DNA from 4 places in the Streptomyces sp. NPDC019937 genome. Region 4 is predicted to be linked to each of the others. Evidence: riboswitches for the same ligand, from Rfam matches in the RefSeq annotation. Region 4 holds a riboswitch; each other region holds the start of a gene.
The links. A riboswitch is a leader RNA that binds a small molecule or an ion and turns the genes downstream of it on or off. The one in region 4 is predicted to bind cobalamin.
Positions count from the first base shown of each region.

Region 1 (7,616 bases), on a different contig from region 4:
TTGCGATGGCACAGGACGCCTATCCCTCGCAGATGCGGCAGGGGCATCGGCATCCGCATACCCGCCGGGGCCGGGGTACGGGGCGGTGGTCAGGGCCAGGCCGCGAGCCCCGTGGGTGACAGGGCGCGTTCCACGGGCAGACAGCCGGCCCCGAGCAGGTCGTCCTGGAGGATGGCGAGGGCGCCGCCGACCACGATGAGCCGGGGTTGTGGAAGCACACCATGGCGGCGAGGACTTCGCCGAGGCGTTCACCGGCTTCTCGTACGACGCGCAGGGTGCGGGGGGCGTTCTGCGCCCTTTCCGCGGCATCCTCGGAGGGTCGGTCAAGGGCTGAACCGCCACGTGCCCGGCCACACCGACGGCGTCCGGCCGGAAAATGCCTCAACGCGCCCCTGACAAGTCAGGATTCCCGTGGCACGCTGCCTCACGCACGTCTATCCGCACCGCTCTTCGTTCCCCCACCCTGCCCGGACGCAATCCGCCCGGGCACGGCAGAAGGAGACATGCGTGAGACGCCATCGCACTGCCGCGGGCATTCTGCTGGCCGTCGGAGCCCTGTTCAGCGGCGGCCTGCTGGGTACCGGCGCGGCCACCGCGGCAACCCCCGCATCGGCCTCCGGGCCGTCGGTAGCGGCCCGCACCGCATCGCCGGCCGAACAGCACAGGGCGCGCGCCTTCTGGACCGCCGAGCGGATGCGCGCGGCCACCCCGCTCGATGTGCTGCTGACCCGGAAGCCCGCCAAGCGCCTGACGACTCCCGAGGCCGGCGGGCCGTCGACGACCGTCGACCCCACCGCCGCCCCCGCGTCCTTCCCGCAGGCCGGTGGTCCGTGGACCGGCAGCGGGGCCGTCGTCTCCACCTCGGGCCGGGTGTTCTTCACCTTCCAGGGGCGTACCGCGTCCTGCACCGGCAATGCCGTGACCAGCCAGAACGCCAGCACCGTCATCACAGCCGGGCACTGTGTGAAGTACCAGGGCAGCTGGCACACCAACTGGGTCTTCGTGCCCGGCTACAACAACGGCAACGCGCCGTACGGCCAGTGGACCGCGGCCACGACACTCACCACCCCGCAGTGGGAAGCGAGTGAGGACATGAACTACGACATCGGCGCCGCGGTCGTCGCCCCGCTGAACGGCAAGAAGCTCACCTCGGTCGTCGGCGCGCAGGGAATCCAGTTCAACGGCGGCTACAACAAGCAGATGTACTCCTTCGGCTTCCCCGCCGCCTCGCCGTACGACGGCACGAAGCTCATCTACTGCAGCGGCAACAGCTCGAAGGACTTCCTCCTCACGCAGGACCACGGCCTGGCCTGCAACATGACGGGCGGCTCCAGCGGCGGCCCCTGGCTCACCGGCTTCAGTGAGGCCACCGGCACCGGGCTGCAGGTCTCCGTGAACAGCTTCGGCTACGTCTTCCTGCCGAACACGATGTTCGGCCCGTACTTCGGCGACGAGGCGAAGGCCCTGTACGACAAGGCCCAGGCTTCCTAGCGGCCGGCCGCGGGGGCAAGGCATCGGCGTGGGTGGCGGGAAGCGCGGAGACCGCGCTTCCCGCCACCGGCTCCGTCACACCGGTACGGCCCCGGTCACTCCACGACGCGCAGCAGATACGTGTCCATGATCCATCCATGCCGGTCGCGTGCCTCGGCGCGCACCCGCCGGATGCGGTCGGACACCTCTCGCAGCGGCCCGGCGACCAGGAGTTCGTCCGGCGTGCCGAGGTAGGCGCCCCAGTAGATCCAGACGTCGCCTCCGGCCTGGGTGAACGACTCGTGCGCGTCGAGCAGCACGACGATGTCTCCGTCGTCGTTCCGGCCCACGTCGGAGAGCCGGCGGGCCGGGGTGATGTGCAGCGGCCGGCCCACCCGGTTCAGGGGGATGCGGTGCCGCGCGGCGAGCGACGAGACGCTGCTGATGCCGGGGATGACCTCGACGTCGACGGAGACGGAGCCACGTGCCTCGATGGCGGCGAGGATCCCGAGGGTGCTGTCGTACAGCGACGGGTCGCCCCACACCAGGAACGCCGCGGTCTCGTCGGCCGTCATCTCGTCCCGTAGCAGGCCTTCGAAGATGTCCGCGCGACGGGCGCGCCAGTCGTGGACGGCGGTCGTGTAGTCGCCGCGCCCCATCGGGCGCCGGTCGCGGCTCGGGTCGTCCACCTCCACCACGCGGTAGGGCGCCCGCGCGTGCTCGTCCAGCATGCGGTGGCGGAGATCGGTGAGTGCGGAGGTGTCGGCCCCCTTGCCGACGATGAAGAAGACGTCGGCGCGGCCCATCGCCTTCACCGCCCCGAGCGTCAGGTAGTCGGGGTCACCCGCTCCGATGCCGATGACGAGGATCCGGCGTTGCTGCGTGGTCATGGGACGCAGTCTCGCAGGCGGGGGCCCGGCCGGCGGCTCGGTCCGCCTGGCCCGAGGAACGCGGGAGGGCCCGCGGATGGCTCCGCGGGCCCTCGTACGCCTCGGTAGGGGTCAGTTCGGGGCGGCCGCCATCGGGCGGGGCGCCTCGGCCTTCGCGGCCCGCGGGTTCAGCAGCCGCTCGGCCAACTCGCCGAAGATGAGCCCGAATCCGCCCCACAGGGTGAGCTGCATGGCGAGGGCGGACAGCCGGAACCGCCACAGCACGGTGGCGGGGAAGCCCCCCGGCACCTCGTTGACCACCGGCAGGAAGGCGTACGCCAGCCCGATCGCGACGGCGAAGGCGGCCACCGCGGCGACGGTGGCGTACCAGGTGCCGAACTTCGGGGCGAGCCGCTTGCCCAGGAGGGTGGCGCCGATCGTGAGGAGGATGCTGAGCAGCATCATCAGGAAGTACAGCGTCGTTCGTTTGCCGATGGTGTCGGCGTTGCCGACCGCGGGCGGGTTGGCCGGGTACTTCAGGAACGGCACGACGTAGACCGCGAGCAGCGCGCAGCCGGAGAGCAGCAGCGCGGTGGCCCGGGGGCTGAAACGGCCGACGCGGCCGAGGGCGAAGCAGTAGGCGAGGGCGGCGACGCCGCCGAAGGTGACCCCGTAGATCAGGACACCGGTGGCCAGGCCCGCGGTGGACTGCAGGCTACGGGAGACGAGCTCGACCTCGTGCCCGTGGGCGTGGGCCTCCTCGAAGCTGATCGCGCTGTCGACGTTCGGCTCACCGAGGAAGTACGCGGCGATCAGCGCGAGCAGGCCGGCGCCCAGGCCCGCGAACATGCCCCGGACCAGGAGATTTCTTACCGTTGCGGAGTTCATGAGTGCGTGGCGTCCCTCGCTCAGTGGCAGGGGAAGCCGAGCAGGTGGCGGGCGTCGTGCACCCACTCGTGAACGCTCTCGCCGGAGACGACAGCGGTGGCGCCCTGCTCGGCGCCGACGAAGTACAGCAGGACCAGCATCAGGATGCCGAAGAAGACCGCCCAGGGAGCTATCGCCTTGAGCGGCAGCGGGGCGGGGAGAGCGGGGGTGGCGGGTGTCGGCTGGGCGACTGGCTGCGCCATGGCAGGGCCTCCTCTGGGAGTTCGCGTCCCATCTCGGTGGTGCACAGGACGACTGCTACGGGTCTGACTCACCACCACCTCCCGCGAGGCGATGGCACACAGTGGCGCGACCGTGCCGGATTCCCACCGGCTTCCGTCTTGCCGTCGTCGATATCGCAGCGACGATACCGCGCGGCACGTGCGTGGCCAAGACCGGCCACCTGGCCTGATCGTTTCTCGGGCCGGGCATGCCGCCGTCACGCTCGGCGCGGGTCCCGCTTACCCTGATTCGGTCGTTTGTTCCTGGGCGGCGCTCTGTAACGCTATGTGATCGGGAGTACGTGATGGCCACCTCCACCGACGTGGAGACCCGCCCGGAGGGGGCCCGCAAGGGAGGTCGGCTCCGGAGCTGGCTGCTGGAGGGCCTGTCCGATATGGCCAAGCAGCAGCCCGGGCCCCATGCCCAGGTCCCGGAGGGACACAAGGGGCAGCGGTGGTGGCGGGTGATGTGCCTGACCGGTGTGGACTACTTCTCCACGCTCGGTTACCAGCCCGGTATCGCCGCTCTCGCGGCCGGGCTGCTGTCCCCCGTCGCCACCATCGTGCTGGTGGCGGTGACCCTGGCGGGGGCGCTGCCGGTGTACCGGCGGGTGGCCAAGGAGAGCCCGCATGGTGAGGGGTCGATCGCGATGCTGGAGCGGCTGCTGTCGTTCTGGCAGGGCAAGCTGTTCGTTCTGACACTGCTGGGGTTCGCGGCCACCGACTTTTTGATCACCATCACCCTCTCGGCCGCCGACGCCTCCACCCACCTGGTGGAGAACCCGCACTTCACCAGCGTTCTGCAGGGTCACGAGGTGGCCATCACGCTGGGGCTGGTCGCCCTGCTCGGCGCCGTCTTCCTCAAGGGCTTCATGGAAGCCATCGGGGTGGCGGTGGTGCTCGTGGGCGGCTATCTGGCGCTGAACGTGGTCGTCGTGATCGTCGGGCTGTGGCATGTGGCCACCGCCTCCCATGTGGTCACCGACTGGTCCCGGGCGCTGACCGAACAGCACAGCAACCCGCTGGTCATGGTCGGTCTGGCGCTGGTGGTGTTCCCCAAACTCGCACTGGGCCTGTCCGGCTTCGAGACCGGCGTGGCCGTCATGCCTCATGTGCAGGGCGACCCGGGTGACACCGAGGAGCGGCCCACCGGGCGGATCCGGGACACCAGGAAGCTGCTCACCACCGCCGCCGTGATCATGAGCGCCTTCCTGATCACCACGAGCTTCATCACCACCGTGCTCATCCCGCAGGACGAGTTCAAGGCCGGCGGCAAGGCCAACGGGCGAGCGCTGGCGTATCTCGCGCACCACTATCTGGGGTCCGTCTTCGGCAGCGTCTACGACGCCGCGACCATCGGCATCCTGTGGTTCGCGGGCGCCTCCGCCATGGCCGGACTGCTCAACCTCATGCCGCGCTATCTGCCCCGCTACGGCATGGCCCCGCACTGGGCCCGCGCGGTGCGTCCCATGGTGCTGGTCTTCACCCTGATCGCCTTCCTGGTCACCTGGATCTTCAACGCCGATGTGGACGCCCAGGGCGGCGCGTACGCCACCGGGGTGCTGGTCCTGATGACCTCCGCCGCCGTCGCCGTCACGATCGCCGCCCGCCGCGCCGGGCAGCGGGGCTGGACCGTCGGCTTCGGCGTGATCTCCGCGGTCTTCGTCTACACCACGGCGGTCAACGTCGTGGAACGCCCCGACGGCGTGAAGATCGGCGCGTGTTTCATCGCGGGCATCATCGCGGTGTCGCTGCTGTCCCGGCTCGCCCGTGCTTTCGAGCTACGGGTCACCGACATGGACCTGGACGACATGGCCCGGCGTTTCGTCCGTGACTGCGCCACCCGCCGCATACGGTTCATCGCCAACGAGCCGGACCACCGGGACGCGACCGAGTACCGCGACAAGATCCTGCAGATCCGGGCCGACAACGACATCCCGGACGAGGAGGACCTGGTCTTCGTCGAGGTCACCGTCCGCGACCCCTCCGACTTCGAATCGGCGCTGCGCGTGCACGGCGAGGTGCTGCACGGCCGCTACCGTGTCCTGACCCTCGACGGCTCCAGCATCCCCAACTCGCTGGCCGCGCTGCTGCTGCACGTCCGGGATGTGACCGGGTGCAGGCCGCACATCTACTTCGAGTGGACCGAGGGCAGCCCCTTCGCCCAGTTCCTGCGGTTCTTCCTCTTCGGCCAGGGAGAGGTCGCTCCGGTCACGCGAGAGGTGCTGCGCGAGGCCGAGCCGGACCGGGCCCGGCGGCCTCATGTTCATGTCGGCTGAGTGCCGGGGCGGAGCCCCGTGGCGAGCCGGGCGCCGTTGGGGAGGGCAGCGATGAGTGGACACCCGATGGCCGATCCCCTCCGCCGAGTCCTGACCCGGACCGGCCGGACCGCCCGGGCCCCCAAGCCGCCGCGCGAACGGACCTGGAAGGACCTGTCACCGCTGCTGCGGCTGCTGATCCTCACGCAGCTCGCCTTCAACATCGGTTTCTACGCCGTGCTGCCGTTCCTCGCCGAGCACCTCGGCACCGCGATCGGCATGGCGGGCTGGCTGGTCGGCTTCGTCCTGGGGTTGCGGACCTTCAGCCAGCAGGGCCTGTTCGTGGTCGGCGGCTGGCTGGTGGACCGGCACGGCGTGCGGCCGGTCGTACTGGCCGGGTGCGTGCTGCGGATCGCGGGGTTCGCCTGGCTGGGGTACGCGGAGTCGAGCTGGGCCGTGGTCGGCGCGGTGCTGCTGATCGGTTTCGCCGCCGCTCTGTTCTCCCCGGCGGTGGAGTCCGAGGTGGCCCGGCAGGCGGTGATCTGGGAGCGGGAGGGCCGTGGTCCCCGTACCCGGGTGCTGGCCCTGTTCAGCGCGGCGGGGCAGGCCGGGGCCTTCGTCGGGCCGCTGCTCGGCGGTCTGCTGCTGGTCGTGGACTTCCGCACCGCGTGCCTGGCCGGAGCGGGGGTCTTCGTCCTCGTCCTCGCCGGGCACGCGCGGCTGATGCCACGGCACATCCCCGGCCGGGCCCGCACCCGGGAGCGGGGCGGGGTGCGGGCGATGCTGGCGAACCGCCGCTTCCTCGCCCTGTGCTGCGCGTACGGCAGCTATCTGCTCGCCTACAACCAGCTCTACCTCGCCCTGCCGGAGGAGGTGGAGCGCGCGACGGGGTCGCAGGCTCCCCTGTCCTGGCTGTTCGCGCTGTCCTCCCTGCTGGTCGTGTGCGCCCAGCTGCCGGTGACCCGCTGGGCGGGCGACCGGCTCGATCTGCGCCGCTCGATGGCGGGCGGGCTGCTGCTCGTCGCGGCCGGTTTCGCGGTGGTGGCCGCCGCCCGCCCGGCAGGGTGGTCGGGGGCCGCGGGACTGCTGCCCGCGGCGGGGTTCGTCGTCCTGCTCACCCTGGGGCAGATGCTGGTCGTCCCGGCCGCCCGCGCCTGGGTGCCCGACCTCGCCGAGGACGGACGGCTCGGCCTCTATACCGGGGCGCTGTCGTCCGTATCCGGCCTGATCGTCCTCATCGGCAGCTCGGCCACCGGCTCCCTGCTCGACCTGGGTCTCCCCGCCGCCGTGCCCTGGCTGGTCCTCGCCGCCGTCCCGGCCCTCGCGGTGGCGGCGCTGCCCCGCCGCCGGGGACCGGCCGGGGCGGCGGACGCGTGATCAGGCGGCCCGGCCGGGCGGCTGCCAGCCCAGGACCGGGCCGAGCCTGGTGGCGATGTCGGTGAGGATCTGGACGTAGTCCTCGTGCTCGAAGGTGAACGGCAGCGCGAACGCGACCTCCTCCACCTCCCGGAAGGCGGCGTGGGAGGCGAGCCGTTCGGCGATCTCCTGCGATGTGCCGACGAGGTCGGGGGCGAACATCATGCGCGCCGGGCCCTGTGGCGTGGCGGTCCTCGGCATCCGTTTCCGGGCGTACCGCTCGTATTTCGCGCGCTGCTCCGGCGAGGCGGTGTCGGTGGGGATGACGACGAGCCCCTGGGAGACCCGGGCGCGGTCGCCGTCGGGGTGGTGGGCGCGGAAGGCGCGTATGTGGGACAGCTGGATCTCGGCGAAGTCCTCGGACTCCTCCGCCTTCACGACGCTGCTGGTGAGCAGGTTCATTCCCTGGTCGCCGGCCCAGCGGGCCGACCGCAGGCTGCCGCCGCCGTACCACA
Region 1 is NZ_JBEYAL010000016.1:29,734-37,349, forward strand. Features, by position in the region: gene ABZ562_RS17920 (hypothetical protein) at 90-218, opposite strand; gene ABZ562_RS17925 (hypothetical protein) at 209-334, shown strand; gene ABZ562_RS17930 (peptidase) at 508-1,491, shown strand; gene cobF (precorrin-6A synthase (deacetylating)) at 1,587-2,360, opposite strand; gene ABZ562_RS17940 (CbtA family protein) at 2,472-3,227, opposite strand; gene ABZ562_RS17945 (CbtB-domain containing protein) at 3,248-3,469, opposite strand; cobalamin riboswitch at 3,506-3,647, opposite strand; gene ABZ562_RS17950 (amino acid transporter) at 3,793-5,766, shown strand; gene ABZ562_RS17955 (MFS transporter) at 5,833-7,122, shown strand; gene ABZ562_RS17960 (LLM class flavin-dependent oxidoreductase) at 7,123-7,616, opposite strand, start outside.
Region 1: it holds a riboswitch for cobalamin, as region 4 does, so the genes downstream of both, ABZ562_RS17945 (CbtB-domain containing protein) here and cobN (cobaltochelatase subunit CobN) in region 4, are expected to answer to the same signal.

Region 2 (7,616 bases), on a different contig from region 4:
CGTACGGGACGCCGCTCGGGGTCACCAGGACGGTGTCGCCTACCCGGGCCGACACATTGCCCGAGGTGCCGACGACGAGCCCGTCGGCGGTGGTCCTGCGGGCCGTGCGCACCACATGCGTCCAGGCCTGCCGCAGGGGCTGGGTCAGCCTCGGCCGTGGCCGTCGTGCCGATCGCGGCTCCGTCACGGGCCCTCACCTCCGGGGCGCGATCCTTCCATACGGGCGCCGGCGCGTAAGGGGGGTCCGCGCGGTCCGGTCACACCGGGTCGATGTACGGCCGTCAAACTCCCTGTGACGAACGGGAATACGGTCGATTTCCAGCCGTTTTCAGGCTCCCGCGACCGCGTCACCGTGACGCCCGCCTCAGTTCATCTCCCGTTCACCCAGTTTCCCTACGTTCACCGTGCACTGACCGCCCTCCGAACTGATTGACCGGGTGTATGGAACACATCACGCTTCTCATCGGGATCGTGATCGTCACGGCCTTGGTGTTCGACTTCACCAACGGCTTCCACGACACGGCCAACGCCATGGCCACCACCATCTCCACCGGAGCACTCGGTCCTCGGGTCGCGGTGGCGATGTCGGCAGTCCTCAACCTCGTCGGCGCGTTCCTCTCCGTGGAGGTCGCCAAGACCATCTCCGGCGGAATCATCGACGAGGGCTCAGGAATCCGGCCCGAGGTGATCTTCGCGGGGCTGGTCGGCGCGATCCTCTGGAATCTGGTGACCTGGCTGGCCGGTCTTCCGTCCAGCTCCTCACACGCCCTCTTCGGCGGCCTCATCGGCGCCACCGTGGTCTCCGTCGGCATGGACGGGGTCAACGGCGACGCGGTCGTCATGAAGGTCCTCATCCCGGCCGTGGCCGCGCCGATCGTGGCGGGCATCGCCACGGTGGCCGCCACCCGGCTCACCTACCGGCTGGCGAACGACCGGGCCGCGGAGGACACCGCGAAGGGCTACCGCGCCGGGCAGATCGCCTCGGCCGCACTGGTCTCCCTGGCCCACGGCACCAACGACGCCCAGAAGACCATGGGCGTCATCACCCTCGCGCTGGTCACCGGCGGCGTCATCGCGCCCGACTCCGACCCGCCCATGTGGGTCATCGTCTCCGCCGGACTCGCGATCGCCCTCGGCACCTACCTGGGCGGCTGGCGCATCATCCGCACCATGGGCAAGGGCATCACCGACATCCAGCCGCCGCAGGGCTTCGCCGCCCAGACCGGCGCGGCGACCGTCATCCTGGCCTCCTCGCACATCGGCTTCGCGCTGTCCACCACACAGGTCTGCTCGGGTGCCGTCATGGGCGCGGGCGTCGGCCGCAAGGGCGGTGTGGTGCGCTGGTCGACCGCGGGCCGCATGGTCGTCGCCTGGGCGCTGACCCTCCCGGCCGCCGGCCTGGTGGCCGCCGGGGCGGCGCTCCTGGCCGGCCAGGGCAACGGGGGCATCGCGGCGGTCGCCGTCCTCGCGGTGATCGGCTGCGGCGTCATCTGGGTGCTCTCGCGCCGCAAGCCGGTGGACGCGAGCAACGTCAACGCGCCGGGGGCGGAGTCCGCCGAGCCGGTCGGTGTCGTCACCGCCGCCGTGCGGTCGGTGGCCCCGCCGCCCGCCGGAAAGACCCCGGCCACCGCGTCGGCCGCCGATGGCGCCGCCGGCACGGACACCCCGGACGCCCCGCACGCGGTGTCCGCCGCGCGCGCCTCGTCCGAATCCGCCCCCACCCCCGCCGCCGCGGGGACCCGTTCCTCCAGCTGACAGGGAGCACACACCATGCACATCGACTGGGCGGCCCTCGGCCAGGTCTTCGGCGTCAGCCTCGCGGTGACGGTCGGCGTCGTCGGGGTCTTCACCCTGGGCATCATCGGCACCTCCCGTACGGCGCGGCCGCAGCCCCAGACCACCGCGGGCGGCGCGTCCCCGGTCGCGCGCACCGGCGCGTACGCCTGTTTCGCGCTGTGCGCCGCGGTGGTGGCGTACGGCATCTATCTGATCGTGGCCTGAGGCCACGGAAACGGCCGCGGGGCGGTGGGTGCCGATGGGCGCCCACCGCCCCGCGGCCGTTCCCACCGGCTGTGGGCCTCGGCACACTGCGGCATCGCAGGTCACATGCCAGTTGACGGCCATTCGCGCCCCATGGTGGACTTCCCGAGCCAAACGGCGGCAGGAGAGGAAGCCGGTGAGAATCCGGCGCGGTCCCGCCACTGTCACCGGGGAGCGCTCTTTCCCTCACCGCAAGGGGTCACGGCCGTCCGTACGCGAGGAAGGCTGGAAGACCGGGAGAGCCGCGGATCCGGGAGCCAGGAGACTCTCACCGCCGGTCACGTCGAGCCAGGGCGCGGACCCTGAGTGAGGACATACCGTCATGCCCGGCACCGCCACGCCGTCAGCCCCACCTGTTCCCGTGCTCGGCGGCGGTTCCCGCCGCAGAGGCGTGACGGCGGCCTGAGGATGCGCGCGGACCACGCCTCGTACGCGTGCGGCGCCGCTCTCGGCTTCCTCGGCGACCTCGCCACGGGCGATCCGCGCCGCCGCCATCCGGTGGCCGCGTTCGGGCGCGCCGCCGCGGCCGTCGAGCGGCGGCTGTGGCGCGACCACCGCGGTTCCGGGGCCCTGCACACCGCGCTGTGCGCGGGCGGCGCGGCCGCCGGTGCCGCGCTGCTGGCCCGTACCGTACGCACCCTCGCGGGGCGCCGCCGGGCGGCCGACGCCGCGCTGACCGCCGCCGCCACCTGGGCCGTGCTGGGCGGCACCTCGCTGGTACGGGAGGCCAGGGCCATCGGTGACGCGCTGGCCGCAGGCGACGTCGGCGCCGCGCGGGAGCGGCTGCCGCATCTGTGCGGACGCGATCCGCAGGCGCTGGACGCACAGCAGATCGCGCGGGCGGTCGTCGAGTCGGTGGCCGAGAACACCTCGGACGCGGTGGTGGGCGCGCTGGTGTGGGGGGCCGTGGCCGGGGTGCCGGGGCTCGTCGGCTTCCGGGCCGTCAACACCCTGGACGCCATGGTGGGCCACAGGTCGGCCCGCTACCGCCGGTTCGGCTGGGCGGCGGCCCGGCTGGACGATGCCGCGGGCTGGCCCGGCGCCCGTCTCACCGCCGTCCTGGCCACCCTCGCCGGGCCCGACCCGCGCGGCGCGCGGCGCGCCTGGCGCCACGACGGCGGACGCCACCCGAGCCCCAACGCGGGCCCGGTGGAGGCGTCGTTCGCGGGCGCGCTGGGGGTGCGGCTGGGCGGCACGCTGGCGTACGGGGGCCGGGTCGAGCACCGCCCGGTGCTGAATCCGGGCGGCCGTCCCGTGGCGGTGGCCGACATTCCGCGGGCGATCCGCCTCTCCCGGCGGGTTGCGGCGCTCGCCCTGCTCGCCACTGTCGCGGGCCGTTGCGCAACAGGCAGGAAAGGGGTGACCCGATGACCTCGGGGGGCGGACTGCTCATCGCGGGGACGACCTCGGACGCCGGTAAGAGCGTCGTCACGGCGGGCATCTGCCGCTGGCTGGCGCGCAAGGGGCTCCGGGTCGCGCCGTTCAAGGCGCAGAACATGTCGCTCAACTCCTTCGTCACCCGGGACGGCGCCGAGATCGGGCGGGCCCAGGCCATGCAGGCCGCCGCCGCGCGCGTCGAACCGAGCGCCCTGATGAACCCGGTCCTGCTGAAGCCGGGCAGCGACCGCAGCAGCCAGGTGGTGCTGCTCGGCAAGCCGGTGGGCGAGATGAGCGCGCGGGGGTATTACGGGGGGTCTGGGCCCGCGGCGAAGCCGCTGTCGGGTGCGGTGTCCCCCGGGGAAAAGCTGCACAGTGAACGGCGCGAAGGGCTGCTGGACACCGTCACCGCATGCCTGAGCGAGCTGCGGCGCACCCATGACGCGGTGATCTGCGAGGGCGCGGGCAGCCCCGCCGAGATCAATCTGCGCCGTACCGACATCGTCAACCTGGGGCTCGCCCGGGCCTCCGGGCTGCCCGTCGTCGTGGTCGGGGACATCGACCGCGGCGGCGTCTTCGCGTCGTTCTTCGGCACGACCGCGCTGCTGTCCCGGGAGGACCAGCGCCATGTCGCCGCCTATGTGGTGAACAAGTTCCGCGGCGACGTGACCTTGCTGGAGCCCGGTCTGGACATGCTGCGCGACCTCACCGGCCGGCCGACCGTCGGGGTGCTGCCGTACGCGCACGGCCTCGGCATCGACGAGGAGGACGGGCTACGGGTCTCGCTGCGCGGCGCGGTGCGCGAGAGCGTCGTCGCGCCGCCGCACGGCGCGGACGTGCTGCGGGTCGCGGTGGCCGCCGTACCGCTGATGTCCAACTTCACCGACGTGGACGCGCTGGCCGCCGAGCCGGGCGTCGTCGTGCGCTTCGTGGACCGCCCGGAGGAGCTGGTCGACGCCGATCTGGTGGTGCTGCCCGGCACCCGGGGCACGGTGAAGGCGCTGGAGTGGCTGCGGACACGCGGTCTCGCCGACGCGATCGTGCGGCGGGCCGCCGAGGGTCGGCCGGTGCTCGGCATCTGCGGCGGCTTCCAGGCCCTCGGCCACGCGATCGAGGACGAGGTCGAGTCGAAGGCCGGAACGGTCGCGGGGCTCGGGCTGCTGCCCGTACGGGTCCGCTTCGCCACGGACAAGACCCTGGCCCGGCCGGTGGGCGAGGCGCTGGGCGAGCGGGTGGAGGGCTACGAGATCCACCACGGGGTGGCCGAACTGCTCGCCGGGGGCGACGAACCCTTCCTGGACGGCTGCCGGGTGGGCGCGGTGTGGGGCACGCACTGGCACGGCTCGCTGGAGAGCGACGGCTTCCGCCGTGCCTTCCTGCGGCGCGTCGCGGAGGCGGCGGGCCGGGCGTTCGTGCCCGCCCCCGACACCCGCTTCGGGGAGCTGCGCGAGGAGCAGCTGGACCGGCTGGGAGATCTGATCGAGGAGCACGCGGACACGGACGCGCTGCTGAGGCTCATCGAGGACGGCGTACCGGACGGGCTGCCCTTCGTGCCGCCCGGGGCGCCGGGAGGAACGGCTTGAGCACGAGACGCGAGCCCGCACGCACCGACCGCGCACGCACCGTAGGAGGTACCCGAGCATGACCACCGCTGCCTACCCGTTCACCGCGGTCGTCGGAATGGACGACATGCGGCTCGCCCTGCTCCTCAACGCCGTCTCGCCCGCCGTGGGCGGTGTGCTGGTGCGCGGCGAGAAGGGCACGGCCAAGTCGACGGCCGTGCGCGCCCTGTCCACGCTGCTGCCGCCGGTCGAGGTCGTCCCCGGGTGCCGCTTCTCGTGCGATCCGGCCGCGCCCGACCCGGGCTGCCCGGACGGGCCGCACGAGACGAGCCCGGGGGACGCGCGCCCCGCGCGGATGGTGGAGCTGCCGGTCGGCGCCTCCGAGGACCGCCTCGTGGGGTCGCTCGACATCGAACGGGCGCTGTCGGACGGGGTCAAGGCGTTCGAGCCGGGGCTGCTCGCGGACGCGCACCGCGGCGTGCTGTACGTCGACGAGGTCAACCTGCTGCACGACCACCTGATCGACCTGCTGCTCGACGCGGCGGCCATGGGCGCCTCCTATGTGGAGCGCGAGGGCGTCTCCGTACGGCACGCCGCGCGCTTCCTGCTGGTGGGCACCATGAACCCGGAAGAGGGCGAGCTGCGGCCGCAGCTGCTGGACCGCTTCGGGCTCACCGTCGAGGTCACCGCCTCGCGGGACACCGAGGAGCGGGTCGAGGTGGTGCGCCGGAGGCTGGCGTACGACGAGGACCCGGCCGGGTTCGCCGGGCGCTGGGCGCGCCAGGAGGGCGAACTGCGGGAGCGCATAGCGGCGGCCCGCGCCCTGCTGCCCTCCGTCCTGCTGGGCGACCGCGCGCTGCGGCAGATCGCGGCGGTGTGCGCGGCGTTCGAGGTGGACGGGATGCGCGCGGACATCGTGACGGCGCGTACGGCGACGGCGCTGGCCGCCTGGGCGGGCCGGACGGACGTGAGGACCGAGGACGTACGGCAGGCGGCGCTGCTGTCGCTTCCCCACCGGCGGCGGCGGGCGCCGTTCGACGCGCCGGGGCTGGACGAGGACAAGCTGGACGAGGTGCTGCGGCAGTTCGAGGACGACGAGCCGGACCCCGAACCGGACCACTCCGGTCCGGACGACGATCCCGATAACGGCCCCGACGACCCCGACGGGCCGGGCGGGCCCTCCGGGGGCTCCGGGGAGGGCCCCGACGGTCCCGGCGGCGGCCATCCGCAGGACGGCGGGCGGCAGCAGGCGCCGCCGCCCGGCGCGCCCGGGCCGTCCGGGCCCGAGCAGCGGTCGGCCGAACCCGAGGCGTCCGCCGACGCCGCGCCCGAGGAGCCGGAGCCCCGGGCGGAGGACGGCGGGGCCGGTGGCGGCGGCGCCGAGCGGGCGGCCGTGGGCGCCGGGGAGCCGTTCCGGACCCGGCGGCTGGACGTGCCCGGGCTCGGCGAAGGCGCGGCCGGGCGGCGGTCGCGGGCCCGCACCGCGCACGGCCGCACCGCCGGTGCGCGCCGCCCGAAGGGGACGCTGACCTCGCTTCACCTGGCGGCGACGGTACGGGCCGCCGCCCCGCATCAGCACGTCCGCGGGCGGCGCGGCCCGGGGCTGCTGGTGCGCCGGGACGATCTGCGGGAGGCGGTGCGCGAGGGCCGGGAGGGCAACCTCGTGCTGTTCGTCGTGGACGCGTCGGGCTCGATGGCCGCCCGCAAGCGCATGGGCGCGATCAAGGGCGCGGTGCTGTCGCTGCTGCTGGACGCCTACCAGCGGCGGGACAAGGTCGGTCTGATCACCTTCCGGGGGACGGACGCGGAGCTGGCGCTGCCGCCCACCTCGTCGGTGGACGCGGCCGCCGCCCGGCTGGAACAGCTGCCGACCGGCGGTCGCACCCCGCTCGCGGCGGGGCTGCTGAAGGCCCGCGAGGTGCTGCGGGTGGAGCGGCTGCGGGACCCCTCGCGCCGTCCGCTGCTGGTCGTGGTGACCGACGGGCGGGCCACCGAGTCCAAGAAGGCGGCCGGTTCCGGCGGGTCCACGCCGGTGGCCCGGGCGAGCCGCGCGGCGCGGCTGCTGGCGGGCGACGGGGTCGCCTCGGTGGTCGTCGACTGCGAGTCGGGGCCGGTGCGGCTGGGCCTGGCGGGGGCGCTCGCCCGCGATCTGCGGGGCACGCCGGTCACCCTGGACGAACTGCGCGCGGACAGCGTGACCGCGCTGGTCCGCGATGTACGGACGGTACAGAACACACGGAGGGCAGCCTGATGCCGCAAGGACAACCGACCGTCGTCCCCGACGACGGGCTGACCACCCGCCAGCGCCGCAACCGGCCGCTGGTGCTCGTGCACACGGGCGTGGGGAAGGGCAAGTCGACGGCCGCGTTCGGCCTGGCGCTGCGGGCGTGGAACCAAAGCTGGCCGATCGGTGTATTCCAATTTGTGAAGAGTGCGAAATGGCGGGTCGGCGAGGAGCGCGCGCTGCGCGTCCTGGGCGATTCGGGCGAAGGGGGGACCGTCGCATGGCACAAGATGGGCGAGGGCTGGTCGTGGGTCCAGCGCGACATGGCTTCCAGCGAGGAGGCCGCACGCGAGGGCTGGGAGCAGGTCAAGCGCGATCTCGCGGCGGAGACATACCGGCTGTACGTGCTGGAC
Region 2 is NZ_JBEYAL010000024.1:6,565-14,180, forward strand. Features, by position in the region: gene ABZ562_RS23795 (class II aldolase/adducin family protein) at 1-187, opposite strand, end outside; gene ABZ562_RS23800 (inorganic phosphate transporter) at 442-1,755, shown strand; gene ABZ562_RS23805 (hypothetical protein) at 1,771-2,001, shown strand; cobalamin riboswitch at 2,166-2,308, shown strand; gene ABZ562_RS23810 (cobalamin biosynthesis protein) at 2,449-3,411, shown strand; gene ABZ562_RS23815 (cobyric acid synthase) at 3,408-5,000, shown strand; gene ABZ562_RS23820 (putative cobaltochelatase) at 5,059-7,230, shown strand; gene cobO (cob(I)yrinic acid a,c-diamide adenosyltransferase) at 7,230-7,616, shown strand, end outside.
Region 2: it holds a riboswitch for cobalamin, as region 4 does, so the genes downstream of both, ABZ562_RS23810 (cobalamin biosynthesis protein) here and cobN (cobaltochelatase subunit CobN) in region 4, are expected to answer to the same signal.

Region 3 (7,616 bases), on a different contig from region 4:
CCGAGGTGCTGACCAGGGCCAGGTCCACCGAGAGCGCCGCGATCGCCTCCGCGCACGGCACGCCGAGGAAGGAGTCATGGGTGTGCGAGTACTCCCCGCCGAGCCCGATCAGCCGGATCCGGGGCACCCCGGCGAAGACCTCGATCACCCGGCGGGCGTTGGTCACCACCGTCAGCGGGGCGGACTCCACCAGCAGCCGGGCGAGCGCGAGGACGGTCGTGGAGTCGTCCAGCATCACCGACATCCCCGGCTCGACCAGCCGCGCGGCGGTGGCGGCCACCGCCTCCTTCTCGGCCCGGTGGGCGCCCATCCGGTAGGCGAGGCCGGCCTCGAAGACCGACGAGGGCAGGGCCGAGACCCCGCCCCGGAACTTGCGCAGCACGCCGAGCCGGGCCAGCTCGTCCAGGTCCCGGTGCACGGTCATCAGGCTGACCCCGGTGAGGTCGGCCAGCTCCGCCGCGGTGGCGGTGGAGTGCGCGAGGACGTGCTCGGTGATGGTCTGCCGGCGGGCGTCCTGGGAGCGGACCGTGGTCATGGGCGGGGCCCTCCCGCGGCGCCGTCCGTGGGCACGTTCAGGGAGCGCAGCGCCGTGCGGTCGCCGTCGATCCCGATCTCGGTCACCGCCGCGTTGTCCAGCCGGGGGAAGACCGCGCGGTAGCGGCCGACCGGGATGCCGAGCAGGGTGCACAGGGCGGCCCGCAGCAGGCTGTTGTGCGCGACGACGAGCACGGTGCGGTCCGGATGCGCGGCGGCCAGCCGCCGCAGCGCGGCGACGGCCCGGGCCGCGGCCTCGCCGGGCCGCTCGGAGCCGGGGAAGGCGCCGGACTCGGGGTCCTCGCGGAACGCCCGGACGGCCGCCGGGTCCTCCGCCTCCATCTCGGCGAGGGTGCGGCCCTCGCCCCAGCCGAAGTCCATCTCGCGCAGGTCCTCGACGACTTCGGGGGCCAGGGACAGCGCGGTGGCGGCCGGTTCGGCGGTGTGCCGCGCCCGGCCGAGCGGTGAGCACGCCACCGCGTCGATCCCGCGACCCCTCACCCAGTGGGCGAGGGCCCGCGCCTGCCGGTGGCCGCGCTCGGTCAGCGCGATGTCCGAGGTTCCGGCGTACCGGTTCTCCGCGTGCCACACGGTCTCCCCGTGGCGTACGAGCAGCAGTCGGGCGGTCATCCGGGGCCTTTCGATGCGTCGGCCATTGCCTGATCACGTCTCAAGTGTTAAATCTAGCATCGCTCATGTGATGGAGTGCCGGGGTTCCGAGGTTTCCGGAGGGCAGCAGGCCATGCGCGTGATCGTCGGAGTGGATGTCGGCACCTCCGTCACCAAGGCCGTGGCCTTCGCCCCCGACGGGGCCGCGCTCGCCTCCGCGGCCCGCCCCAGCCGGCTGAACCGGCTGCCCGGCGGCCGGGTCGAACAGGATCTGGAGGATGTGCTCGGCACGGTCGCCGAGGTGGTGCGCGAGGTGGCCGTGGCGCTCCCCGGCCCGCCCGCCGCGCTCGCGCTCACCGGCCAGGGCGACGGGCTGTGGCTGCGCGACGAGGCGGGCCGGGCGGTCCGTCCGCCGATCTCCTGGCTGGACGGGCGGGCGAGCGGGACCGTCGCCCGCTGGCGGTCCGACGGCACGCTCGCCGCCCTCCACGCCCTCACCGGCTCGGGGTTGTTCCCGGGCTGCCACGCCCCGCTGCTGCGCTGGCTGGCCGAGCACGAGCCGCGGACACTGGAGCGGGCGGCGGTCGCGGGCTACTGCGTGGACGCGGTGGCCCAGCGGCTGACCGGCGTCATCACCGTGGACGCCTCCGACGCCTCCCTGCCGTTCCTCGACGTCACCACCCGTACGTACGTGCCGGGCGCCCTGGAGCTGTGCGGACTGGCCGATCACGCCCGGCTGCTGCCCCCGCCCGCCGCGCCCGGCACCGTCCTCGCGCTGGACGAGGAGGGGGCCCGGCTGACCGGGCTGCCGCCCGGACTGCCCGTCGTCTCCGGCCCGTACGACCTTCCGGCGTGCGCCATCGGCAGCGGGGTGCGGGACGTGGGCGACGGGTTGCTCATCGTGGGCACCACGCTGGCCTGTCAGGTGCTCACCGATCGCGTGGCGGTGGACCCGGCCGCCGATCCGGCCGGCATGTGGCTGTGCACCCCCGACCCGGACCGCTGGCTGCGCGCGATGCCCGCGATGGTCGGCACCGCCGCCCTGGAGTGGGTGCTCGATCTCACAGGGACGACCACGGCCTCCCTGGACACCCTGCTCGGCCAGAGCCCGCCGGGCGCGAACGGCGTGACCGCGCTGCCCTTCCTGTCCGGCGCCGGGGAGCGCGCCCCGTTCGTGGAGCCCGCCGCCCAGGGGCGGTTGGACGGCCTCACCCTCGCCTCCACCCGCGCCGACACCGTACGGGCCGTGTGCGAGTCCGTCGCCTACGCCGCCCGCCACTGCCTGGAGGCGGCCGGGCTCTCGGGGCGGCTCGCGCTGTGCGGCGGTGGCGCGCGTTCCGCCGCCTGGACCGAGATCTTCGCGAACGTCATCGGCCGCCCGGTGGCCCTCCCCGACGAGCCGGAGGTCGGCGCGCGGGGCGCGGTCGCGGTCGCCCGGCGGTCGCTCGGCGACCCCGGGGACGCGTCCCGCCGACGCGCGGCGTCCCGTACCGTCGAACCCCGGAGCGGGCTTCGCGGCGCCTATGAGGACGGCTACGCCGACTACCGCGACCGACTCGCCCGTGCCCTGGACGAATGGCGGGCGAGCGGCCCGGGAAGCTAGTTTTCCCTGGGATTCCGGCGCACCCAAAGCCCGCCGTGACTAGCACATCTATACGAATTCGCCCAGCTGACGACACAACATCTGGGGGCGCGTGCGCAGCACGACACAAGATGTATGCTCGTCCTCGCTGTCGCCGCAGGGGAATCCGGTGTGAATCCGGAACTGTCCCGCAACGGTGTACGTGTGCGCTTTTGCGTACCCGTGAGTCCGATGACCTGCCGATGGCCGTCTGCATACGTCCGGGCCCCGCGGGTTGGGTGGATGGACGCTGCGTGGAGTGCCGTGGAGCGGAATCGGCATGCCCGTGAGCGGCCATCGCGCACCGCCCTCGAAGGCCCCCAGCCGAGCGAGGGAGAACACTTCAGTGACCATCGCGCCCGCCGATCCGGTTTCAGAGGCAGCGGTTTCATCGGCAGCGGCCGACGCGCCCGGGACCGCCCTGCTGCGGACCCTGACCGCGCTCACCGCCGATCTGCCCGCCACCGACCCCGGCAAGGTCGCGGCCGCCGCCCTGCGCGGCCGCCATCCCGGTTCGGACGAGGCGGAGTTGCGCTCCCTGGCGACCGAGGCGGCGGCCGGACTCATCGGCGAGGAGCCGGAGTACTCCAGGCTCGCCGCGCGGCTGCTGACCCGCGCCATCGCCGAGGAGGCGGCCGGGCAGGGCGCGGACTCCTTCTCCGCCTCCGTCGCCGTGGGCCACCGCGAGGGCCTGATCGCCGACTCCACCGCCGAGTTCGTGACCGCCCACGCCGCCCGGCTGGACGCGCTGGTCGACCAGGCGCTGGCCGACGGCGCCGACGACCGCTTCGGCTACTTCGGGCTGCGCACCCTGCACAGCCGCTATCTGCTGCGCCACCCGATCACCCGTCAGGTGATCGAGACCCCGCAGCACTTCCTGCTGCGGGTGGCCTGCGGCCTCGCCGAGGACCTGACCGAGCGGGCGCTGGCGGACGTCGCCGAGCTGTACCGGATGACCAGCACGCTGTCGTACCTGCCCAGCTCCCCCACGCTGTTCAACTCCGGCACCCGGCACCCGCAGATGTCGTCCTGCTATCTGCTGGACTCGCCGCTGGACGAGCTGGACTCGATCTACAACCGCTACCACCAGGTGGCGCGCCTGTCGAAGCACGCGGGCGGCATCGGCCTGTCGTACTCCCGCATCCGCGCCCGCGGTTCGCTGATCCGCGGCACCAACGGGCACTCCAACGGCATCGTGCCGTTCCTGCGCACGCTCGACGCCTCGGTGGCGGCCGTCAACCAGGGCGGCCGGCGCAAGGGCGCGGCCTGCGTCTACCTGGAGACCTGGCACGCGGACATCGAGGAGTTCCTGGAGCTGCGGGACAACACGGGCGAAGAGGCCCGCCGCACCCACAACCTCAACATCGCGCACTGGATCCCGGACGAGTTCATGCGCCGGGTCGAGGCGGACGCCGACTGGTCGCTGCTCTCGCCGGTGGACGCGCCCGAGCTGGTGGACCTGTGGGGCGAGGAGTTCGACTCCGCGTACCGCAAGGCCGAGGCCGAGGGGCGGGCGGTCAAGCAGGTCCCGGCGCGCCAGCTGTACGCCCGGATGATGCGCACCCTCGCGCAGACCGGCAACGGCTGGATGACGTTCAAGGACGCCGCCAACCGCACCGCCAACCAGACCGCCGAGCCGGGCCGGGTCGTCCACTCCTCCAACCTGTGCACCGAGATCCTGGAGGTCACCGACGACGGCGAGACCGCCGTGTGCAACCTCGGCTCGGTCAACCTCGCCGCCCACCTCGGTGAGGACGGCCAGATGGACTGGGAGCGGCTGGACCGCACCGTCCGCACCGCCGTGACCTTCCTCGACCGCGTGGTGGACATCAACTTCTACCCCACCGACGAGGCCGGGGCCTCCAACTCCCGCTGGCGCCCGGTGGGGCTCGGCCTGATGGGCCTCCAGGACGTCTTCTTCCGGCTGCGGCTGCCGTTCGACTCCCCCGAGGCGCAGGCCCTGTCCACCCGGATCTCCGAGCGCATCATGCTCGCCGCGTACGAGGCGTCCTGCGACCTCGCCGAGCGCCACGGCCCGCACCCGGCGTGGGCCGAGACCCGCACCGCGCGCGGCGTGCTGCACCCGGATCACTACGCCGACGCCCAGGTCACCTGGCCCGAGCGCTGGGAGGCGCTGCGGCGGCGGATGGCCACCACCGGCATGCGGAACTCGCTGCTGCTGGCGATCGCGCCGACCGCCACCATCGCCTCCATCGCGGGTGTGTACGAGTGCATCGAGCCGCAGGTCTCCAACCTCTTCAAGCGCGAAACGCTCAGCGGTGAGTTCCTCCAGGTCAACAACTACCTGGTGAACGACCTGAAGAAGCTCGGCGTCTGGGACGCCCAGACCCGTGACGCGCTGCGCGAGGCCAACGGCTCGGTCCAGGACTTCTCCTGGGTGCCCCAGGAGGTACGGGACCTGTACCGGACCGCGTGGGAGGTTCCGCAGCGCGCCCTGATCGACATGGCGGCGGCCCGTACGCCGTACCTCGACCAGAGCCAGTCGCTGAACCTGTTCATGGCGGCGCCGACCATCGGCAAGCTCAGCTCGATGTACGCGTACGCCTGGAAGCGCGGCATCAAGACGACGTACTACCTGCGCTCGCGCCCGGCGACCCGGATCGCCCAGAGCGCCCGCGGGGGCGCCGCCACGGCCACCGTCCCCGCGCAAGCGGCGCCCGCCGAGGCCGAAGCGGTCGCCTGCTCCCTGGAAAACCCCGAGTCCTGCGAGGCCTGCCAGTAATGCCCACCGCATCCGAGATGACCACCGTGAACACCGCGCCGGACCAGGCCAAGAACCTGCTGGACCCCGGGTTCGAGCTGACCCTGCGGCCGATGCGGTACCCGCAGTTCTACGACCGCTACCGGGACGCGATCAAGAACACCTGGACCGTGGAGGAGGTCGACCTCCACTCGGACGTCGCCGACCTCGCCAAGCTCTCCCCCGGGGAGCAGCACCTGATCGGCCGTCTGGTGGCGTTCTTCGCGACCGGCGACTCGATCGTGTCCAACAACCTGGTGCTGACGCTCTACAAGCACATCAACTCCCCCGAGGCGCGGCTGTACCTGTCGCGGCAGCTCTTCGAGGAGGCCGTGCACGTCCAGTTCTATCTGACGCTGCTGGACACCTATCTGCCCGACCCGGACGACCGGGCGGCGGCCTTCGCGGCGGTGGAGAACATCCCCTCCATCCGGGAGAAGGCGGAGTTCTGCTTCCGCTGGATGGACTCGGTGGAGAAGATCGACCGGCTGGAGAGCAAGGCCGACCGGCGCCGCTTCCTGCTCAACCTGATCTGCTTCGCGGCCTGCATCGAGGGGCTGTTCTTCTACGGCGCCTTCGCGTACGTGTACTGGTTCCGCTCGCGCGGTCTGCTGCACGGCCTGGCGACCGGCACCAACTGGGTGTTCCGCGACGAGTCCATGCACATGGAGTTCGCGTTCTCGGTCGTGGACACCGTCCGCGAGGAGGAGCCCGACCTCTTCGACGACGAGCTGGAGCAGCAGGTCACCGACATGCTGAAGGAGGCCGTCGAGGCGGAGCTGCAGTTCGCCCACGACCTGTGCGGCGACGGGCTGCCGGGCATGAACACCGAATCGATGCGGGCGTACCTGGAGTGCGTGGCCGACCAGCGCCTGAAGCGCCTCGGCTTCCCCGCGGTCTTCGGCTCGGAGAACCCGTTCTCCTTCATGGAGCTGCAGGACGTCCAGGAGCTGACCAACTTCTTCGAGCGCCGCGCCTCGGCCTACCAGGTCGCGGTGGAGGGCTCGGTCTCCTTCGACGACGACTTCTGATCCCGGAGCAAACGTTAAGGGCCGGACCCCGCCCGGGGTCCGGCCCTTCGCCGTACGGTTGGTGACCTCAGTCGTTCGGCACCGTCTCGTAGCGCGCGGTGCCCTCGGCCATCTGCCGGAGCACGTCCTTGCGGTCGCGCTTGGAGAGCCGGTCGATGTAGAGGTAGCCGTAGAGGTGGTCGGTCTCGTGCTGCAGGCAGCGCGCGAAGTAGCCGGTGCCGCGCACCGCGATCGGCTTGCCCTCGGCGTCCCGGCCGCGCACCACCGCGTAGTCCGGGCGGGCCAGCTCGCAGTAGGCGGTGGGGACCGACAGGCAGCCCTCGTTGGAGTCGTCCAGCACCCGGCGGTCGGCGGGCAGCTCCTCCAGCACCGGGTTGCAGACCACGCCGACGTGGCGTACGCCCTCGTCGTCCAGGCAGTCGTAGACGAAGACCTTGAGGTCGACGCCGATCTGGTTGGCGGCCAGGCCCACGCCCTCCGCCGCCCGCTGGCTGGCGAACATGTCGTCGATCAGCGCCGCCAGCTTCTCGTCGAACTCGGTGACGTCCTTGCACTCCCTGTGGAGCACCGGATTGCCGACCACGGTGATCGGGCGGGCGGTGCCGCGCTCGCGGTACGCCCGCTCGCGCTCCTCGCAGTCCTCCGTGTCCACGACGAACTCGTCGTCCACCTGCTGCTTCGTGGTCCCTTGCTGCGACATCGTCCGCCGTACGCCTTCCCTGTAACCGTGATGCGTCGCCCTACAGGGTACGGCCCACCCGGAAGGCAGCGGGATCAGCGCCCGGTCAGCGGCCTTCCCCGGACGTTCAGCAGACCTCTTCCAGGTCCCGCCACTCCCGGGTGTCCGGGCTGTCGGCGACCCAGCCGTCCAGCAGCCCCCGCACCAGCCCGCTGGGCGCCGCGATCCCGCATTCGCGCTCGGCGACCCACAGCGAGCCCGAGCCCGCCGTACGGTGCCCCAGCGGCCCGGGGTGGCCCGGCTCGCTGTGGTCGTGCGGGTCCAGGTGCTCGCCCTCGCCCTCGTCGCTCGGCATCCGGCTCTCCGAACAGGAGCGGCACA
Region 3 is NZ_JBEYAL010000008.1:2,398-10,013, reverse strand. Features, by position in the region: gene ABZ562_RS09715 (DeoR/GlpR family DNA-binding transcription regulator) at 1-535, opposite strand, end outside; gene ABZ562_RS09710 (histidine phosphatase family protein) at 532-1,164, opposite strand; gene ABZ562_RS09705 (FGGY-family carbohydrate kinase) at 1,277-2,746, shown strand; cobalamin riboswitch at 2,844-2,984, shown strand; gene ABZ562_RS09700 (ribonucleoside-diphosphate reductase subunit alpha) at 3,111-5,507, shown strand; gene ABZ562_RS09695 (ribonucleotide-diphosphate reductase subunit beta) at 5,525-6,556, shown strand; gene def (peptide deformylase) at 6,624-7,256, opposite strand; gene ABZ562_RS09685 (hypothetical protein) at 7,363-7,616, opposite strand, start outside.
Region 3: it holds a riboswitch for cobalamin, as region 4 does, so the genes downstream of both, ABZ562_RS09700 (ribonucleoside-diphosphate reductase subunit alpha) here and cobN (cobaltochelatase subunit CobN) in region 4, are expected to answer to the same signal.

Region 4 (7,616 bases):
GAGCGGCAGCCCGGGCCGGGTGACGGTGCCGACGCCCGGCCCGGCCCGGAACACCACGCCGCCGCCCGGCGGCAGGGCCCGTACGGTCGCCCGTATCAGCGCGCCGTGCGTGACGTCGGGATCGTCCCCGGCGTCCTTCACGACCGCCGCCATGGCCCGGTCCGCCCCCCGTTCCTCGGCCGCCAGCGCGAACGCGGGCCGCTGCCCCTTGGGCAGCGCGATCGTCACCGGATCGGGGAAGTCGCCGGTCAGCAGCGCGGTGTACGCGGCCGTCGCCGCGGCGGTCGCGCACGCCCCGGTGGTCCACCCGTGCCGCAGCCCGGTCCGCTCCAGCTGTGCCCCGCGGCCCCCGCTCACCCCGGCCTCCGCCTCAGCCATGGGCCACCGGCCGCGCATACGATGACGGGCGCACGGACGACGAAAGGCATCCGATGAACAGCACACCGGCGCGCCATGTGCTCATCCTGGGCGGCACCACCGAGGCCCGCCGACTCGCCGCGGAGCTGGACGGTGCTCCCGCCCTGCGCGTCACCAGCTCCCTCGCGGGCCGGGTCGCCGAACCGCGGCTGCCCGCCGGGCAGGTGCGGATCGGCGGGTTCGGGGGCCCCGAGGGCATGGCCCGCTGGCTGCGCGAGCACCAGGTGGACGCGCTCATCGACGCCACCCATCCTTTCGCCGACACGATCAGTCACAACGCGGCCCGTGCGGCCGCCGCCGTCCATGTTCCCCTGCTGGCCCTGCGCCGCCCCGGCTGGGTGGCGGGCCCGGGCGACCGCTGGCACCCGGCGGCCTCGCTGGAGGAGGCCGCGCGGCTGCTGCCGGACCTGGGGGAGCGGGTCTTCCTCACCACCGGCCGCATGGGGCTGGCCGCCTTCGCCCACCTCACCGCGCCCTCGTTCCTGGTCCGCTCGGTCGACGCCCCGCAGCCACCGTTCCCGCCCCGCATGGAGGTGATCCTGGACCGTGGTCCGTTCACCCTCGCGGGAGAGGCCGAGCTGCTGCGCCGCCACCGCATCGACGTCCTGGTCACCAAGGACAGCGGCGCGGGCGCCACGGCCCCCAAGCTGACCGCGGCCCGCGACGCCGGAATCCCCGTGGTCGTCGTCCAGCGCCCCCCGGCCCCGCGGGACGTCCCGGTGGTGCGGACCCCCGCCGAGGCCGTCGCCTGGCTCCGTACGGCGCCGGGGCGTCACACCTCCGGGTAGCGGCGGGGGGTCCAGACGATCTCGGTGCCGTCGCCGCGGCGGGCGGTGCGGGTCTGGGAGGACCCGATCAGCAGGATCGTGCGCATGTCCACCTCGGCCGGGTCGAGGTCGGCCAGGCGGACGATGCGGACGCTCTCCCCGGGGCCGCCGATGTCGCGGCCCAGGACGACCGGGGTGTCCGGCGCGCGGTGTTCCAGGAGGAGTTCGCGGGCCTTGCCGACCTGCCAGATCCGGCTGCGGGAGCCGGGGTTGTACAGGGCGAGGACCAGGTCGGCGGCGGCCGCGGCGTGCAGGCGCCCGGCGATGACCTCCCAGGGCTTGAGCCGGTCCGACAGCGAGACGACGGCGTAGTCGTGGCCGAGCGGGGCACCGGCGCGGGCGGCGGCGGCGTGGGCCGCGGTCATGCCGGGCAGCACCCGCACCGGGACATCGCGGTACGGCTCCTCGGACGCGGCCTCCAGAACGGCGGTGGCCATGGCGAACACCCCGGGGTCGCCCGAGGAGACGACGGCGACACGCCGGCCGCGCCGGGCCAGGTCGAGGGCGAATTCGGCGCGCTCGGCCTCGACCTTGTTGTCGGAGGGGTGCCGCCGCTGACCGGGCCGTACGGGGACCCGGTCCAGGTAGGTGGTGTAGCCGACCAGGTCCTCGGCGGCGGCCAGTTCACCGCGGGCCTCGGGGGTGAGCCACAGCGGACCGGCGGGGCCCAGGCCCACCACCACGACCTCGCCCGGGCGCCCGGACGCGGCGGCGGCCGGTGCGGCCGGGGCGCCGATACGGCTCGGCAGCACCGCCACCGAGAAGTACGGCACCGACGAGGGGTCGACCTCCTCCAGCGGCCCGGTGCGCTCCGCGCTCATCGTGGCGCGTTCCACGTACCGCGCGTCGGCGAGCCGCCCCGAACGCTCCAGGGCGCGCCGCACGGCCGGGAAGGTGCGGCCGAGCTTCATGACCGCGGCCGCGTCGGCCGTCGCCAGGCGCGCCGTCAGCTCCTCCTCGGGCAGCGTGCCCGGGAGGACCGTCAGCACCTCCTCGCCCTCCACCAGCGGCGCGCCGAGCCGGGCGGCCGCCGCGCTCACCGAGGTCACGCCGGGGATCACCTCGGTGGGGTAGCGGTCGGCGAGCCGCTTGTGCATGTGCATGTACGAGCCGTAGAAGAGCGGATCGCCCTCGGCCAGCACCGCGACCGTGCGCCCCGCGTCCAGGTGCGCGGCGAGCCGCGCCGCCGCCTCCGCGTAGAACTCCTCCATCGCGCCCCGGTAGCCGCCCGGATGGTCGGTGCCCTCCGTGGTGACCGGGTAGACCAGCCGCTCCTCGATGTGGTCGGGCCGCAGATGCCGCTCGGCGATGGAGCGGGCGATGCTGCGGCCGTGCCGGGCGCTGTGGTACGCCACGACATCGGCCCCGGCGATGACCTCCACCGCCCGCACCGTCATCAGGGAAGGGTCACCGGGGCCGAGGCCCACGCCGTACAGCCGTCCCTTCGCCGCCGGCGTCGCCTGTCGCTGCTGCTCGCTCACTCTTCCTCGCTCGCTATCGCGTTGATCGCGGCCGCGGCGATGGCGCTGCCGCCGCGTCGGCCGCGCACCACCAGATGGTGGGGCGCCGACGGATGTCCGGCCAGCGCCTCCTTGGACTCGGCGGCGCCGATGAACCCGACCGGCACGCCGATGACGGCGGCCGGGCGCGGCGCGCCCTGTTCGAGCATTTCCAGCAGATGGAACAGCGCGGTGGGCGCGTTGCCGACCGCCACGACCGAACCCTCCAGCCGGTCCCGCCACAGCTCCAGCGCGGCGGCGCTGCGCGTCGTCCCCATGCGCCGCGCCAACTCCGGTACGGCGGGGTCGGACAGCGTGCACACCACGTCGTTGCCGGCGGGCAGCCGCCTGCGGGTGACGCCGCTGGCGACCATCTGGGCGTCGCAGAGCACGGGCGCCCCGGCGCGCAGCGCCTCCCGGGCCCGGGCGACCACCTCGGGCGTGTACGCGAGGTCCTTGACCAGGTCGACCATTCCGCACGCGTGGATCATCCGCACCACGACCCGGCTGACGTCGGCGGGGAGGCCGTCCAGGTCCGCCTCGGCGCGGATGGTGGCAAAGGAGGCGCGGTAGATGGCCGCCCCGTCCTTCTCGTAGTCGAACACTGTGTCCTCGATCATGTCGTTGATCATGCTGTTCCGCGGGCCGTCGCCACGGCGTCGGCCAATCGCTCTGCCGTTACGTCCATCGCGCCGCCACCGGTGGCACCGGCCGCGCCGTCGGGCTCCCGCGTGTCGCGTACGGTGAGCCGGTAATCCGTGCCGGAGGTGGCCAGCGCGTCCACCCAGCGGCCGCCGGGGTGGCCGCAGCGCCGCTCGCAGCCGGAGAAGTACACCGGCACCGGCGGCGGCGCGCCGGGGGAGCGGGGAGCGTCCGCCACCGCGCGCGTCGCGTGGGCGCGCACATCGGCCAGGGACTTGGCGCAGCCCGGCCGTCCCGTGCACGCGCCGACCCCGGCCCACGGGGAGCCCGGATCGGTCACCAGCCCCGCGTCGGCCACCTCCCGCGACGCGGCCGCCGCGCCGTCCGCGGTGAACCCCGGGAGCACCACGCCGCGCCAGGGTGTCACACGCAGCTCGCCCGAGCCGCCCCGGGAGGCGAGCCCGGCGAGCAGCCGCCACGGCGCCGCGCCGACCCGGCCCAGGGGCACCAGGACGGACACGGCGTGGCGCCCGTCCGGCCCGGACACCACGCCCGGCGCGGGCGGCGCGCCGGGCGCGTCAACCGGCCCGCCGTGTCCGGTACGTACGGCTTCGACGCCCTCGTCCGCGAGCCGCGCCGCCAGGCCGTCGGCGGTCACCGCGTGTCGCGCGGGCAGTTCGCGCGCCCGCCACGCCTGGGTGCCGCTCACCCGGGCCCTGGCCAGGAACTCCACGGCGGCCAGCGCGGCGGCGCGCGGCGCGTCCCGCCCCCGCACCTCGAGACCGGCCCCCGGCGCACCGGAGCCCACCCGCAGCACCGCCCCGCCGTCCGGCGCTGCGATCAATGTCACATCCGCGCCCAATGCGGCCACATCGCCCCGGCCGTCGTCCATCGCGAACAGGAAACGGCCCGACAAGCCGGACAACTCCTCCCACGCCCCGGCGCACAGCGCGGCGTCCAACTCCCGCGCCCACACGGTGACATCGCCGTATCCGGCGCCGTCGAGGCCGCTCAGCGGGGACGCTGCGATGTTGCGCACCCGGTCGTACCGGTCCGAGGGAAGCAGCCCGGCTTCCCGCAGCCCGGCCGCCAGCTCGCCGCCGCACGCCGCCTCCAGGCCGCGGAGCTGGAGATTGCCCCGCGAGGTGAGGTCCAGACGGCCGTCGCCCAGCTCCTCGCTCGCCCGGGCCAGCGCCAGCGCCTGACCTGCCGTCAGCAGGCCGCCGGGTATCCGGACGCGGGCCAGGGAGCCGTCGTCCGCCGGGTGCAGCCGCAGCGCGCCGGGGCAGGCGTCATCGCGTCCGCGCGCCCGCCGCGAGGGCGCTTCACCGGGCGCTTCGTTCGCAGGTGGGACGGTTGCCGGGGGGAGGGACATGGCGGCGAGCATACCGACGTCCGGTCGGCCCTCACCGTCCCGTGCCAGGTCAGCAACGCCTACTATGCTCTGCGGCGGGCCGTCTGGCCCGCTGGACGCATCAGACGGCGTCAAAGACGCACAAGACGGCGTCTGGGGGAGGAAACCGGTGCGAATCCGGTGCGGTCCCGCCACTGTGAACACGGCAGCCTGCCGTGCGAGCCAGGAACTCCCGCCGTCTTCCAACCCGCCCGGGGCGCGGACCCCGAGGAAGGCACCGAGCCATGATCCTGCTGCTGTCGACGTCCGACACCGACCTGCTCAGTGCCCGCGCGGCCACGGGCCCGGTGCCGTACCGCCTCGCCAACCCGGCGCGGCTCCCGCTCGACGACCTGCCCGGCCTCCTCGACGGCGTCGAACTCGTCGTCGTGCGGCTGCTCGGTGGCATCCGCGCCTGGGAGGACGGCCTCGAGACCCTGCTCGCGGGCGACCTCCCCGTCGTCGTCCTCACCGGTGAACAGGCCCCCGACGCCCAGCTCATGGAGGCGTCCACGGTCCCGGTGGGGATCGCCGCCGAGGCCCACGCCTACCTCGCGCACGGCGGCCCCGCCAACCTGGACCAGCTGGCCCGCTTCCTGTCCGACACCGTGCTGCTCACCGGCCACGGCTTCGAACCGCCCGCCACCGCCCCCACCTGGGGGCCGCTGGAGCGCACCGCGCGCGAGGACGTCACCGGCCCGGTGATCGCCGTGCTCTACTACCGGGCCCACCACATGAGCGGCAACACCGCCTTCGTGGAGGCGCTGTGCCGGGCCGTCGAGGACGCCGGAGGACGGCCGCTGCCGCTGTTCGTCGCCTCCCTCCGCGCCCCCGAGCCCGAACTGGTCGAGGCGCTCGGCGCGGCCGACGCCGTCGTCACCACCGTGCTCGCCGCGGGCGGCACCCGCCCCGCCGAGGCGTCGGCGGGCGGCGACGACGAGGCGTGGGACGCGGGCGCGCTCGCCGCGCTCGACGTCCCCGTGCTCCAGGCGCTGTGCCTGACCTCGCCGCGCAGCGCGTGGGAGGAGAACGACGAGGGCCTGTCGCCGCTGGACGCCGCGACCCAGGTCGCCGTCCCGGAGTTCGACGGGCGGCTGATCACCGTGCCGTTCTCCTTCAAGGAGGTCGACGAGGACGGCCTGCCGGTCTACGCCGCCGACCCCGAGCGCGCCGCGCGCGTCGCCGGAATCGCCGTACGGCACGCCCGGCTCCGCCACATACCGGCGGCCGACAAGCGCCTCGCGCTCGTGCTGTCCGCCTACCCCACCAAGCACTCCCGCATCGGCAACGCGGTCGGCCTCGACACCCCCGCCAGCGCCGTCGCCCTGCTGCGCCGGCTGCGCGCCGAAGGCTACGACCTCGGCCCCGAAGAGGGCGACGGGGCGCTCCCGGGCCTCGCCTCCGGCGTCGGCGACGAACTCATCTACGCCCTCATCGAGGCCGGCGGCCACGACCAGGACTGGCTCACCGAGGAACAGCTGGCCAAGAACCCGGTCCGCGTCCCCGCCGCCGACTACCGACGCTGGTACGCCACCCTGCCGCGGGAGCTGCGCGACGCGGTCGAGGAGCACTGGGGCCCGCCGCCCGGCGAGATGTTCGTGGACACCAGCCGCGACCCCGAGGGCGAGATCGTCCTCGCCGCGCTGCGCCACGGCAACCTCCTGGTCGTCATCCAGCCGCCGCGCGGCTTCGGCGAGAACCCCATCGCCATCTACCACGACCCCGATCTGCCGCCCTCGCACCACTACCTGGCCGCCTACCGCTGGATGGCGACCCCGCGGGCCGACGGCGGCTTCGGCGCCGACGCCATGGTGCACCTGGGCAAGCACGGCAACCTGGAGTGGCTGCCGGGCAAGAACGCGGGCCTGTCCGCCGCCTGCGGCCCCGACGCCGCGCTCGGCGACCTGCCGCTGATCTACCCCTTCCTGGTCAACGACCCCGGCGAGGGCACCCAGGCCAAGCGCCGGGTCCACGCCACCCTGGTCGACCACCTCGTACCGCCGATGGCCCGCGCCGACTCCTACGGCGACATCGCCCGGCTGGAACAGCTGCTGGACGAGTACGCCGCCATCTCCGCGATGGACCCGGCCAAGCTCCCCGCCATCCGCGCCCAGATCTGGACCCTGATCCAGGCCGCCCGGCTCGACCACGACCTGGGGCTCGAGGAGCGGCCCGACGACGAGGGCTTCGACGACTTCCTGCTGCACGTCGACGGCTGGCTGTGCGAGGTCAAGGACGCCCAGATCCGCGACGGTCTGCATGTCCTCGGCGGCGCGCCCACCGGCCCCGAGCGCGTCAACCTCGTCCTGGCCATCCTGCGCGCCCGCCAGATCTGGGGCGGTACGTCGGCACTCCCCGGGCTGCGCGAGGCGCTGGGCCTGGACGAGTCGGCCGCCACCCGCTCGGGCGCCGACGAGGCCGAGGAGCGCGCCCGCGCCCTCGTCCAGGCGATGGAGGACGCGGACTGGGCCCCCGAGGCCGCCGAGAAGGCCGCCTTGGACCTGCCCGAGGCCCAGCGGGCCGCGGTCACCCCGATCCTGGAGTTCGCCGCCCGCGAGGTCGTGCCGCGGCTCGCCGCCACGACCGACGAGATCGACCACGCCGTCCACGCCCTGAACGGCGGCTTCGTGCCCGCGGGGCCGTCCGGATCGCCGCTGCGCGGACTGGTCAACGTCCTGCCGACCGGCCGCAACTTCTACTCCGTCGACCCCAAGGCCGTGCCCAGCCGCCTGGCCTGGGAGACCGGCCAGGCGCTCGCCGACTCGCTGCTGGAGCGCTACCGCGCCGACAACGACGGTCAGTACCCGCGGTCGGTCGGCCTGTCGCTGTGGGGCACGA
Region 4 is NZ_JBEYAL010000002.1:286,216-293,831, reverse strand. Features, by position in the region: gene ABZ562_RS03005 (cobalt-precorrin-5B (C(1))-methyltransferase) at 1-378, opposite strand, end outside; gene ABZ562_RS03000 (cobalt-precorrin-6A reductase) at 432-1,205, shown strand; gene ABZ562_RS02995 (precorrin-2 C(20)-methyltransferase) at 1,190-2,725, opposite strand; gene ABZ562_RS02990 (precorrin-8X methylmutase) at 2,722-3,363, opposite strand; gene cobG (precorrin-3B synthase) at 3,372-4,760, opposite strand; cobalamin riboswitch at 4,870-4,994, shown strand; gene cobN (cobaltochelatase subunit CobN) at 5,024-7,616, shown strand, end outside.